2 regions of the Mycobacterium sp. NGS69 genome follow, and region 1 is predicted to be linked to the other one. Evidence: predicted binding sites of a transcription regulator. Region 1 holds the regulator's gene; the other holds the start of a gene.
What was found. Region 1 encodes HspR, which represses chaperone genes until heat shock. Its sites were predicted from a motif close to ANNTGAGTNNNNNNNACTCANNT; they were not measured.
Positions count from the first base shown of each region.

Region 2: a site for HspR is predicted at 3,146-3,168, ahead of lon (endopeptidase La). Genes of this name have one in related genera too.

Region 1 is NZ_JCALCD010000003.1:613,990-619,829, forward strand. Features, by position in the region: gene AC5Y2S_RS12295 (FAD-binding oxidoreductase) at 1-661, shown strand, start outside; gene AC5Y2S_RS12300 (aldose 1-epimerase) at 675-1,565, shown strand; gene AC5Y2S_RS12305 (hypothetical protein) at 1,577-2,098, opposite strand; gene AC5Y2S_RS12310 (PE family protein) at 2,122-3,288, opposite strand; gene AC5Y2S_RS12315 (heat shock protein transcriptional repressor HspR) at 3,365-3,757, opposite strand; gene dnaJ (molecular chaperone DnaJ) at 3,757-4,938, opposite strand; gene grpE (nucleotide exchange factor GrpE) at 5,010-5,663, opposite strand; gene dnaK (molecular chaperone DnaK) at 5,660-5,840, opposite strand, start outside.
Region 2 is NZ_JCALCD010000007.1:124,531-130,370, reverse strand. Features, by position in the region: gene AC5Y2S_RS21020 (alkyl hydroperoxide reductase) at 1-25, shown strand, start outside; gene AC5Y2S_RS21015 (alpha-amylase family protein) at 36-1,331, shown strand; gene AC5Y2S_RS21010 (DUF1810 domain-containing protein) at 1,328-1,765, opposite strand; gene AC5Y2S_RS21005 (alpha-hydroxy acid oxidase) at 1,784-3,028, shown strand; gene lon (endopeptidase La) at 3,182-5,494, shown strand; gene AC5Y2S_RS20995 (hypothetical protein) at 5,712-5,840, shown strand, end outside.

The sequences.
Region 1 (5,840 bases):
CCCGATGGACTACTACCCCGGCCAGTACGTCGACGCCCACGTTCCGCAGTGCCCGCGCCGGTGGCGCTACCTGAGCCCGGCGATCCCCGCCGACCCGGGCGGCGGGATCGAGTTCCACGTCCGCCAGGTGCCCGGCGGCCTGGTCAGCACCGCGATCGTCAACGAAACGCGGCCCGGGGACCGGTGGCGGCTGTCCAGCCCGCACGGCGGCCTGCGGGTCGACCGGGACGGCGAGGACGTGCTGATGGTCGCCGGCAGCACCGGGCTGGCGCCGCTGCGGGCGCTGATCATGGACCTGTCCCGCTACGCGGAAAACCCGCGGGTCCACCTCTTCTTCGGCGCCCGCTACCGCTGCGAGCTCTACGACTTGCCCACCCTGTGGCAGGTTGCCCAGCACAATCCGTGGCTGTCCGTCTCCCCGGTCTCGGAATACAGCCTGGACCCGTCATGGGCCGCCGACTATCCCGACGTCACGCCGCCGCGCGGCCTGCATGTGCGCCAGACCGGCCGCCTGCCCGACGTGGTGACAAAATACGGTGGCTGGGGCGACCGGCAGATCCTGATCTGCGGCGGGCCGGACATGGTCCGCGCCACCAAGGCCGCCCTGGTCGCCAAAGGTGCTCCGCCCGAACACATTCAGCACGACCCACTGTCCCGGTGAACCGAGGTAAGCCATGCAGATCGTGACCCTGACCGACCCGTCGTCGCCGGTGGCGGCGCAGTTCGTGCCCGAGGCGGGCATGATCGGCACGTCGCTGACCGACGCGGGCACCGAGCTGCTCGGCCAACGACGCGGCCTGCAGGCGTACGTCGAGGCGGGCAAGACGATGGGCATCCCGATCCTGTACCCGTGGGCAAATCGGTTGGGCGACAACACCTACACGGCCGAGAACGTGACGGTGACGCTGACGCCCGGGGAGAACGGCGTCCGTCCCGACCCCAACGGGTTGCCGATCCACGGCACCCTGGCCGCCTACCCGGGCTGGCGGGTGACGACGGAGTCGGGCAACGAGCTGACTGCCGAGGTGGATTTCGGCGCCGACCCGCGGTTGCTGGCCGGCTTTCCGTTCCCGCATGTGCTCACGGTGGCGGTGCGACTGGCCGACAGGGCGCTGACGGTGCGCACCACCGTCACCGCGACCGGCGACACCGCGGTTCCGCTGTGCTTCGGTTTCCATCCCTACCTGCACCTGCCCGGCGTTGCCCGCGGCGACTGGATGATCGAAACACCGCCGCTGCGGCACTTGCGGCTCGACGAGCGCGGCCTGCCCACCGGAGAATCCGAATCCCAGCCGGTTAGCGGACAACCCTTGGGCGACAAGGCTTTTGACGACGCCTACGACCAGGCCGGCGACGGCGCGGTTTTCGCGGTGTCCGGCGGCGGGCGGCGCGTGGAGGTGCACTTCGAGCGGGGCTATCCGGCGGCGCAGATCTTCGCCCCCCTCGCCAAGGATGTGGTGTGCTTCGAGCCGATGGCGGCGCCGACGGACGCGCTGCGCCGCGGCGGCTACCGGTGCGCGCGACCGGGCGCGCCGGCGGTCACGCAGTTCTCGATTCGGGTGTGAGCGAACATCTTTCACCACCGCAGCATCGGGAAGGGCCGCAGCGGGTGCCCGGCGGCGTAGCGGGTCAGCCCCTTGGCGAGGAACGCGTGGAAGCCACAATAAGGCAACTCGGCGACGACGGACCGGATGTCCGCGCGCCCGATCCCATCACGCAACAAGCCACGGCTCACGTCGATGCGGTCGGCTATCCGAAAGGTCTCGGCCATCCGGTCGTGCGACGGCCGCAGCCGGTGGTGTTCGACGATCAGCGTGCGCACGCCGTCGACGTTGTCGACGCCGAATTCCTCGGCGTGCGCCGCGGCCAGGGCGGCCGAGGGCTCCAGGTAGTCGAATGTGCCCGCGGTCCAGATGCCGAGATCGTGTGTGGCCCAGGCCAGGACGGCGAAATCCGGGACGGGACCGGCGAGCAGCCGTTGGTGATAGTTGATGCCGCGGTAGACGTGGTTGCGGTAGGCGGGCAGGTGCGCGCCCAGCTCGCGCCGGTATCGGTGTAGCAGCGTCTCGACGATCGGGTGCTCGGTGGTCACTTCCATGCCGTGACCGAGTTTAGGTGAACTCAGCCCGGTTGGCCCGGGGCGCCGTCGGCGCCGAACAGCTTCCCGCGAGTTCCCCCGGCACCACCCGCGCCGCCGAACGTGCCACCGTTGCCGCCGGGGCCACCGTTACCGATCCACGACGCGTCACCGCCGTTACCGCCCTGCCCGGCGAACGACCCCCCTGTGCCGATGGCGCCGCCGACGCCACCGGCACCGCCGTTGCCGATCGGCCCGGCCGTCCCGCCCGCGCCGCCGTGTCCGCCGTGACCGTCGTGCCCCGCGGCACCGCCCCCACCGCCGCTCCCGCCGTCACCGAAGAGCAGGCCGCCGTTGCCGCCGCCACCACCGGCGCCGCCGTCGTGGACGCTAGAGGCTGTATTGCCCGCGCCTCCGACGCCGCCGGCGCCGCCGGTGCCGAACAGCCCGGCACTGCCACCGTGGCCACCAGCGCCGCCGTTGCCTGGCGTCGAAATGGTGCTGGGGCCTCCGGCTCCGCCCGCGCCGCCGTTGCCGTAGATCAGCCCGCCCATGCCGCCGGCGCCGCCAGCTCCGCCGCCTATGGAGCCGTTGGGGCCGCCGCCGGCGCCACCCGCGCCGCCGACGCCGAACAGCCCGGCGTTTCCGCCCGCACCGCCGGCGCCGCCGAAACCGCCCGGTCCCCCTGCCCCGCCGTTGCCGATCAGCCCGCCGGCGCCACCATTCCCGCCGGCCACCCCGTTGTTCGTGCTTGCACCCCCGGCGCCGCCGTTGCCCCACAGGATTCCACCCGCGCCGCCGGGTTGCCCGACGCCGCCGACCGTTCCGCCGTTCGCGCCGTTACCGATCAGCGGGCGCCCCAGGAACAGTTGGGTCGGCGCGTTGATCGCGCCCAGCACCTCCTGCTCGATCGTTTGCAGCGGCGACGCGTTCGCGGCCTCGGCACCGGCGTACATGCTCGCCCCGGAGTTCAGCAGTTGGACGAATTGCTGGTGAAACCGTTGCGCCTGGACACCCAGCGCCTGATAGGCCTGCCCGTGCGCGCCGAACAGTGCGGCAATCGCCTCCGACACCTCGTCATTGCCCGCGGCCAGCAGTTGCGACGTCGGCGTCACGGCCGCGGCGTTCGCCGCATGTAGGGCGGAGCCGATGTTGGCCACGTCGGTGGCCGCCGCCGTTACGAATTCCGGGGTTACGAGCACGAGTGACATGGCCCCGACCATAAGGCGCGCGAAGCGGCTGCGAATCAGGGATTTCCCTACTCTTCGCGGCCCCCGCGGCGGTCGCCTAGCGCGGTTTTCGCGGTTGCCAGACCACCAGCGCGGTGCTCTTGGGCACCACCGCCAGGTCGCGGCGCTGGCCGGCGCGCACCTGTGCCAGCTCCTCGGTCAGCTCCTTCACGCGCGACTGCAGCGCCTCCACCTGGTTGGTCAGCTCGATGATGCGCTTGATGCCGGCCAGGTTGACGCCCTCGTCCTGCGACAGCCGCTGCACCTCGCGCAGCAGGTCCACGTCGTGCTCCGAATAACGGCGTCCCCCGCCGGAAGTGCGCCTCGGGCTCACCAGCCCGAGGCGGTCATAGGTGCGCAGCGTCTGCGCGTGCATGCCGGCCAGTTCGGCCGCCACCGAGATCAGGAAGGTCCGGGCCTCCTCCTTGGGGTTGCGAGAACCTCGGGCCATCAGCGATTGCCCGCCCATCCCGCGCGCGGGTCGAAACCACTGGATCGCTCGGCGGCCGCGTAGGCCTCCAGCGCCTCCTGGGCGGCGCCCTCCAGGTTCGGCGGCACGGACACTTTCACGGTGACCAGCAGGTCGCCGTTGCCGCCGCCGCGCTTGGGCACACCGCGTCCGCGTACCCGCAGGATGCGGCCGTCGGCGGTGCCCTTGGGCACCCGCACGCCGACCTTGCCGTCCAGCGTGGGAACCGAAAGCGTTGAGCCCAAAGCCAACTCGGTGAAGCTGACGGGGACGGTCACGGTGAGGTCGTCGCCGTCACGGCCGAACACCTTGTCCGGTCGCACATGCACGGTCACGTACAGGTCGCCCGACGGCGCGCCGCGCAACCCGGCCTCGCCCTGCCCGGGCAGCCGGATCCGCTGTCCGTCCTCGACGCCCGGCGGGATCCGCACGTTGATGGTGCGGGTGCGGGTCGTCACGCCGGTGCCTTTGCACTCGTCGCAGGGGTGCTCGATGATCGAGCCGCTGCCCCGGCAGTCGGCGCAGGGTTCGGAGAAGCCGAACGCTCCCTGGTTGCGGTTGATCACGCCCGCGCCGTTACAGCTGGGGCACACCTTCGGGCTGGTGCCCGGGCGCGCGCCGCTGCCATGGCAATTCGTGCACGGCGCCGGGCTGGTCAGCCGCAGCGGCATCGCCACGCCCTTGGCCGCCTCGACGAAATCGAGCTCGGTCTCGGTCTCCAGGTCGTTGCCGCGCCGCGGCCGGCTGGGACGCGGGCTCGCGCCGCCGCGTCCGAACAAGCCGCCGAACAGGTCGCCGATGTTGGCGCCGCCGCTTCGGCCGGCGGCGTCGAACAGGTCGCTGAGGTTGAACTCCGCGCCGTCGCCACCGACGTTGAAGCTGAAGCCGCTGCCACCGTCGAACCGGCGGCCGCCGAAACCGCCGCCGGCGAACAGGCGGCGGGTTTCGTCGTACTCCTTGCGCTTGGCCGGATCCGACAACACGTTGTGCGCCTCCGACACCGCCTTGAACCGTTCGCCGGCGGCCGGGTTGTCGGGGTTGGCGTCCGGATGCAGGTCGCGCGCCAGCTTGCGATACGCGCGCTTGATCTCTTCCGGGCTGGCGTCAGAGGAGACGCCCAGCTCCTTATAGAAGTCCTTTTCGACCCATTCACGCTGGGCCATGCCGCGTCACCCCCTCACCTTTCTCTATCTATTTGTCGTATGTGGTCGTTTTTCGTATGTGATTGTGGTGCTTACTCACCGGAGCCGTCGGCGTTATCGGCCGTGTCGGACGGGTGCGTTTCGGCGGCGACCGCTTCTTCGCCGTCTCCCGGCCCGGTTTCCGCGACGGTGTCGACGACCCCCACCAGGGCGTGCCGCAGCACCTGGTCGCCCAGTTTGTAGCCCTGCCGCATGACCGTGCCGATCACCGGCTTGGAGCCGTCGGCGCCGTCGCCCTCGTGCTGCACGGCCTCGTGCAGCACCGGGTCGAAGTCCTCGCCCTCCGCGCCGAACGCCGTGAGGCCGAGGCCGGTCAGGGCGCCTTCCAGTTTGTCGGCGACCGACTTCAACGGGCCGGACTCCAGGTCGCCGTGCTTGCGGGCCCGATCGAGATCGTCCAGCACGCCGAGCAATTGGCTGACCACGGCGGCCTTGGCCCGGTCCGCGGCGGCCTGCTGGTCGCGCAGTGCCCGCTTACGGTAGTTGGCGAAGTCGGCCTGTACCCGTTGCAGATCGCCGAGCAGTTCGGCCGCCTTGCCGGCCTCCTCCGGGCTTTCGCCGGCGAACGCCCCCGGCGCCGACCCGCTGGGGGTCGGGCCGGAAGCGCCGTGCCGTACTTCGCCGGTCTCGGGATCGATCCGCCGCTTGTCGGTGACCGTTACCTGTTCCGGGTTGCCCTCCGTCACTTGGCCTCCCGGTCGTCGTCGACCACCTCCGCGTCCACGACGTCATCGGCCGAGCCGGACGCGCCGCCGGGCTCGCCGGGGCCTCCAGGCCCACCGGCCTGGGCAGATTCCGCCTGGGTGGCCTCGTAGATGGCCTGGCCAAGCGCCTGGGACTCCTGGCCCAGCTTCTCCATCGCC
Region 2 (5,840 bases), on a different contig from region 1:
CCAGACACTGGCCGCCGTCGGCTGATCGCGCCGTTGTGACGAAACCCGCCTGGATCGAGCACGCGATTTGGTGGCAGGTCTATCCGCTGGGATTCGTCGGGGCGTTTCCGGAATCGTCCGAGCCGGAGCCGTCCGAGCCGTCGCAGCCGAGCCAACATCGGCTGCGACGGCTCGTCGACTGGTTCGACCATGCCATCGCGCTGGGGGCGTCGGGAATCGCGCTGGGCCCGATATTCGCCTCCCGCACACACGGTTACGACACCACCGATCACTACCGGATCGATCCGCGGCTCGGGGATGACGCCGACTTCGACTACCTTGTCGCCCAGGCCCACCGTCGCGGCCTGCGCATCCTGCTCGACGGCGTGTTCAATCACGTCGGCCTGGACTTTACGCGCTATCGCGACGAGGTGCCGGGGTGGTTCAGCGGCGGTACCTTTGAGGGCCACTCGGAACTCATCACGCTCAACCATGACAACCCCGAGGTCGTCGACTACGTCGCCGACGTGATGGCCCACTGGCTGCGCCGCGGCGCGGACGGCTGGCGCCTCGACGCGGCCTACATTGTGCCGCAACAATTCTGGGCGTCGACGCTGCCACGGGTGCGCGAACAGCATCCGGATGCCTGGTTCGTCGGCGAGCTCATCCATGGCGACTACGCCGCGGTGGTCGAGGCGGCGAAGTTCGACTCGGCGACCCAGTACGAGCTCTGGAAGGCCATCTGGAGCAGCCTCAACGACGGCAACTTCTTCGAGCTGGACTGGGCGCTGCAGCGGCACAACGAGTTTCTGGCCACCTTCGCCCCGCTGACGTTCATCGGCAATCACGACGTCACCCGCATCGCCAGCCGGCTCGACCGACCCGGGCACGTGGCCCACGCGCTGGCGATCCTGCTGACGGTGGGTGGGGTGCCCAGCGTGTACGCCGGCGACGAGCTGGGGTTCCGCGGCATCAAGGAGGAGCGGTACGGCGGCGACGACGCGGTGCGCCCCGAGTTCGGCACTCCCCCAGTGGAATTGGATGCGTTCGGCGCCGAGATGTGGAGACTGCACCAGTTCCTCGTCGGGTTGCGCCGCCGTCACCCGTGGTTGCACGCGGCCTCGACGACCGCGTTGCGGCTGGAAAATCGGCACTACGTCTACGAGACGCGCGGCGGTGACAACGCGCTGCTGGTCGCGCTCAACATCGGCGACGAGCCGATGCGCGTGCCGCTCTCGGAGCTCGGCACGGCCCACCTGCAGGTGCTCGCCGGCTCCTCGGCGCCGCCACAGGAAGTCGTCGACGCGGTGGTCGTCGAGCCGCACGGCTGGCGGATTCTGGGCCCGGCCTAGGGGCCTGTCAGCCGCGCCAAGGTCAGAGGGTCCTCCTGGCCGTAGAAGTAGTTGTCGAGTAGGGCGACGAAGTCGTGGTTGTCGTCGGTCGCGTGGGCGAACAGCGTCATCGACGAGCGCAGCTTGAGGTCGTCGGGCGAACCGAAGATGTCGATGATCGAGCGGTCCCGCACCTCGTTGACCAGCCGAGTGCACTCGCGTAGTCGCGACCCGAGGAGCTCATGCTGCAGATAGGCGCGGGCTTCCTCGAGCGACGTGATGCCGTAGCGGGCCGCCATCGGACTGCTGCCCAGCCCGCGCAGTTGTGGGAAGACGAACCACATCCAGTGACCACGTTTTCGTCCATTGCGCAGCTCTTCGACGGCGGCGCGGTAGATCCCGGACTGTGCCGACACGAAACGTCTCAGATCGAAAGGGTCGCTTGCCGATGCCACATGACTACGGTTGCATACATGGCCGTCAAGCGACGAATGCCCAAGGTGCGCGACCTGGCGCCGCTGATGCAGTTCAAACGGCCGCAACTCGACGCGACCAAGCGCCGCCTGGCAGCCGCGTACACCATCGAGGACCTGCGCCGCATCGCCAAACGCCGCACCCCCAGGGCGGCGTTCGACTACACCGACGGCGCCGCCGAGGACGAGCTGTCCATCGCGCGGGCCCGACAGGCGTTCCGCGACATCGAGTTTCACCCGACCATCCTGCGTGACGTCTCCAATGTCACCGCCGGATGGAACGTCCTGGGCCAGCCGGTCGTGTTGCCGTTCGGGATCGCGCCCACCGGATTCACCCGGTTGATGCACACCGAGGGCGAGATCGCCGGCGCGCGGGCGGCCGCGCGGGCGGGGATACCGTTCTCGCTCTCCACCCTGGGAACCACGGCGATCGAAGACCTCGTCACGGCGGTTCCCCAGGGCCGCAAGTGGTTCCAGCTCTACATGTGGCGCGACCGGGACCGCTCGATGGCGCTGGTGAAGCGCGCGGCCGACGCGGGATTCGACACGCTGCTGGCCACCGTCGACGTGCCGGTGGCGGGCGTGCGGCTGCGCGACAACCGCAACGGCATGACGATCCCGCCGACGCTGACGCTGCGTACCGTCCTGGACGCGGTGCCGCACCCGAAGTGGTGGTTCGACCTGCTGACCACCGAGCCGCTGGCCTTCGCGTCGCTGGACCGCTGGTCGGGCACGGTCGGCGAGTATCTCAGCACGATGTTCGACCCGAGCCTGACCTTCGATGACTTGGAGTGGATCAAGGCCCAATGGCCCGGCAAGCTGGTGGTCAAGGGGATCCAGACGATCGAGGACGCCCGCGCCGTCGTCGACCGTGGCGTCGACGGGATCGTGTTGTCCAATCACGGTGGGCGCCAGCTGGATCGGGCCCCGGTGCCCTTCCACCTGTTGCCGACGGTCGCGCGTGAGCTGGGCAAGGACACCGAGATCCTGGTGGACACCGGCGTCATGTCCGGAGCCGACATCGTCGCGGCGATCGCGCTCGGGGCCCGGTGCACGCTGGTCGGGCGGGCCTACCTGTACGGGCTGATGGCCGGCGGCGAGGCGGGTGTGGCCCGCGCCATTGAGATCCTGCAGAGCGGGATCATCCGGACGATGGGACTACTGGGCGCCACCTGCCTCGAGGAGCTGTCGCCCAAGCACGTGACGCAACTGCGGCGGCTGGGACCGATTTCGCCGCCAGCGTAACGCCCCTAGCCACCGCGTGAGCCGAGCGTGCGGCTGCCCGCACGCCCGTCGTCCAACGTGCGGCCAGCCTCACGCTCGTGGCGAAACCACGCCTGGGAACAAACCCGTGCCCGGCTGGGTTAAGCGCAGCAGACTCAACTTTTGGAGGATCGAATGGCTGAAGCCAAGTCCGTGCCGGTGTTGTTCACCGGGACGATCGTGTTGCCGGGAATGGTGGTGCCGATTGCGCTGGACGACGCCGCCCGGGCGGCGATCGACGCCGCGCAGGCCAGCGAGTCCGGGCAGCTGCTGATCGCCCCGCGGCTGGACGACCGGTACCCGAGCCACGGCGTGATCGCGAAGATTCTGCAGGTCGGCCGGATCGCCGGCGGTGGCACCGCCGCCGTCGTGCGTGGCGAGCGTCGCGCACACATCGGGGCGGGCGCGTCCGGGCCCGGCGCCGCGCTGTGGGTCGAGGTGACCGAGGCGCCGGAGCCGGAGCCGACCGACGAGATCAAGGCCCTGGCCGCGGAATACAAGAAGCTACTGCTGGCCATGCTGCAGCGCCGCGAGGCCTGGCAGATCGTCGACTACGTCAACAGCCTGACCGACCCGTCGGCGCTGGCGGACACGTCCGGCTACGCGTCGTACCTGACCGACGTGCAGAAGCGCCAGCTGCTGGAGACCGTGGACGTGGCCGAGCGGTTGCGCGTGCTGATCGACTGGACCGGCTCGCATCTGGCCGAGGTCGAGGTCAACGAGAAGATCGCCGAGGACGTCCGCGACGGCATGGAGAAGACGCAGAAGGAGTTCCTGCTGCGCCAGCAGCTGGCCGCGATCCGCAAGGAGCTGGGCGAGGGCGAGCCAGACGGGTCCGACGATTACCGGGCCCGCGTCGAGGCGGCCGACCTGCCCGAGAAGGTGCGCGAGGCCGCGCTGCGCGAGGTCGGCAAGCTGGAACGCTCGAGCGACCAGAGCCCGGAGAGCGGCTGGATTCGCACCTGGCTGGACACCGTGCTCGACCTGCCCTGGAACGTGCGGACCGAGGACTCGACGGACCTGGCCGCGGCGCGGGGCGTCCTGGACGCCGACCACCACGGGCTGGACGACGTCAAGGACCGCATCGTCGAATACCTGGCGGTGCGCACCCGGCGTGCGCAGCGCGGGCTGCAGGTTGTCGGCGGGCGGGGTTCCGGCGCCGTGATGGTGCTGGCCGGTCCCCCCGGCGTCGGGAAGACGTCGCTGGGTGAGAGCGTGGCCCGGGCGCTGGGCCGCAAGTTCGTCCGCGTCGCCCTGGGCGGCGTGCGCGACGAGGCCGAGATCCGCGGGCACCGGCGCACCTACGTGGGCGCGCTGCCGGGCCGGATCGTGCGCGCGATCGGCGAGGCGGGATCGATGAATCCCGTCGTGCTGCTAGACGAAATCGACAAGGTCGGATCCGACTACCGCGGCGACCCGAGCGCGGCGCTGCTCGAGGTGCTCGACCCGGCGCAGAACCACACGTTCCGCGACCACTACCTGGATCTGGACCTGGACCTGTCCGATGTGGTGTTCCTGGCCACCGCCAACGTGATCGAAAACATCCCGTCGGCCTTGCTGGACCGCATGGAGCTGGTCACTATCGACGGCTACACCGAGGACGACAAGGTCGCCATCGCCCGCGACTACCTGCTGCCCCGGCAGCGGGAGCGGGCGGCGCTGAACGACGACGAGGTCACGGTCACCGACGCCGCGCTGCGCAAGATCGCGGCGGATTACACGCGCGAGCCGGGGGTTCGTCAGTTCGAGCGGCTGCTGGCCAAGGCGCTGCGGAAGGTGACGACCAAGATCGCCGACGAACAGGTGACGATCGACGAGCCCGACCTGGTCGGCTACCTGGGCCGTCCGCGGTTCACGCCCGAGTCCGCCGAACGCACGGCGGTGCCCGGTGTGGCCACCGGCCTGGCCGTGACCGGCCTGGGCGGCGACGTCCTCTACATCGAAGCGGGCGCCACCGACGGCGAGCCCGGTTTGCAGTTGACCGGTCAGTTGGGGGACGTGATGAAGGAGTCGGCGCAGATCGCGCTGTCCTACGTGCGTTCGCACGCCGCGGAGCTGGGGGTCGACCCCAAGGCGCTGGACCGGCGCATCCACGTGCACGTGCCCGCGGGCGCGGTGCCCAAGGACGGGCCGTCGGCCGGCGTCACGATGGTGACCGCGCTGGTGTCGATGGCGACCGGACGCCAGGTGCGCTCCGACGTCGGGATGACCGGCGAGGTCACGCTGAACGGGCGGGTGCTGCCGATCGGCGGCGTGAAGCAGAAGCTGCTGGCCGCCCAGCGTGCCGGCCTGTCAACCGTGTTCATCCCGTCGCGCAACGAGCCGGACCTGGACGACGTCCCGGCGGAGGTGCTCGGCGCGCTGGAGGTGAAGCCGATGACGGACGTCGCCGACATCGTCGCGCAAGCGCTCGAACCCGTGCCACAGGCCGCGACCGTCGCCGCCTAGGGGCGCCGGCTGCCAGTCGCTTGTCGAAAGCCTGGGAGTCTGCTGCGAATCAATCGGCCCGAGCGTGTTTTCGGCTCGGCCGACTCGGGTAGCCGAGGGACCAGGGGGTCATCCCCCTTCCCTCGGCCCCAATCCAGGAGCTTGGGGAGACAACTGAACAACACCGTCAACGCTGTTGCGCTGCGTGCGTCGCAGCCAAGCTGGACAAGGAGTTCACATGAACCTCACCAAGATCGCCGCCACCGCCGCGATGGCCGGTGGCCTCGGATCCGCGGCGCTGGGGATCGGCACCGGTTTCGCGCTGGCCGATCCGGGCCCGAACGTGCCGGGACCCGGCCCCAATGTG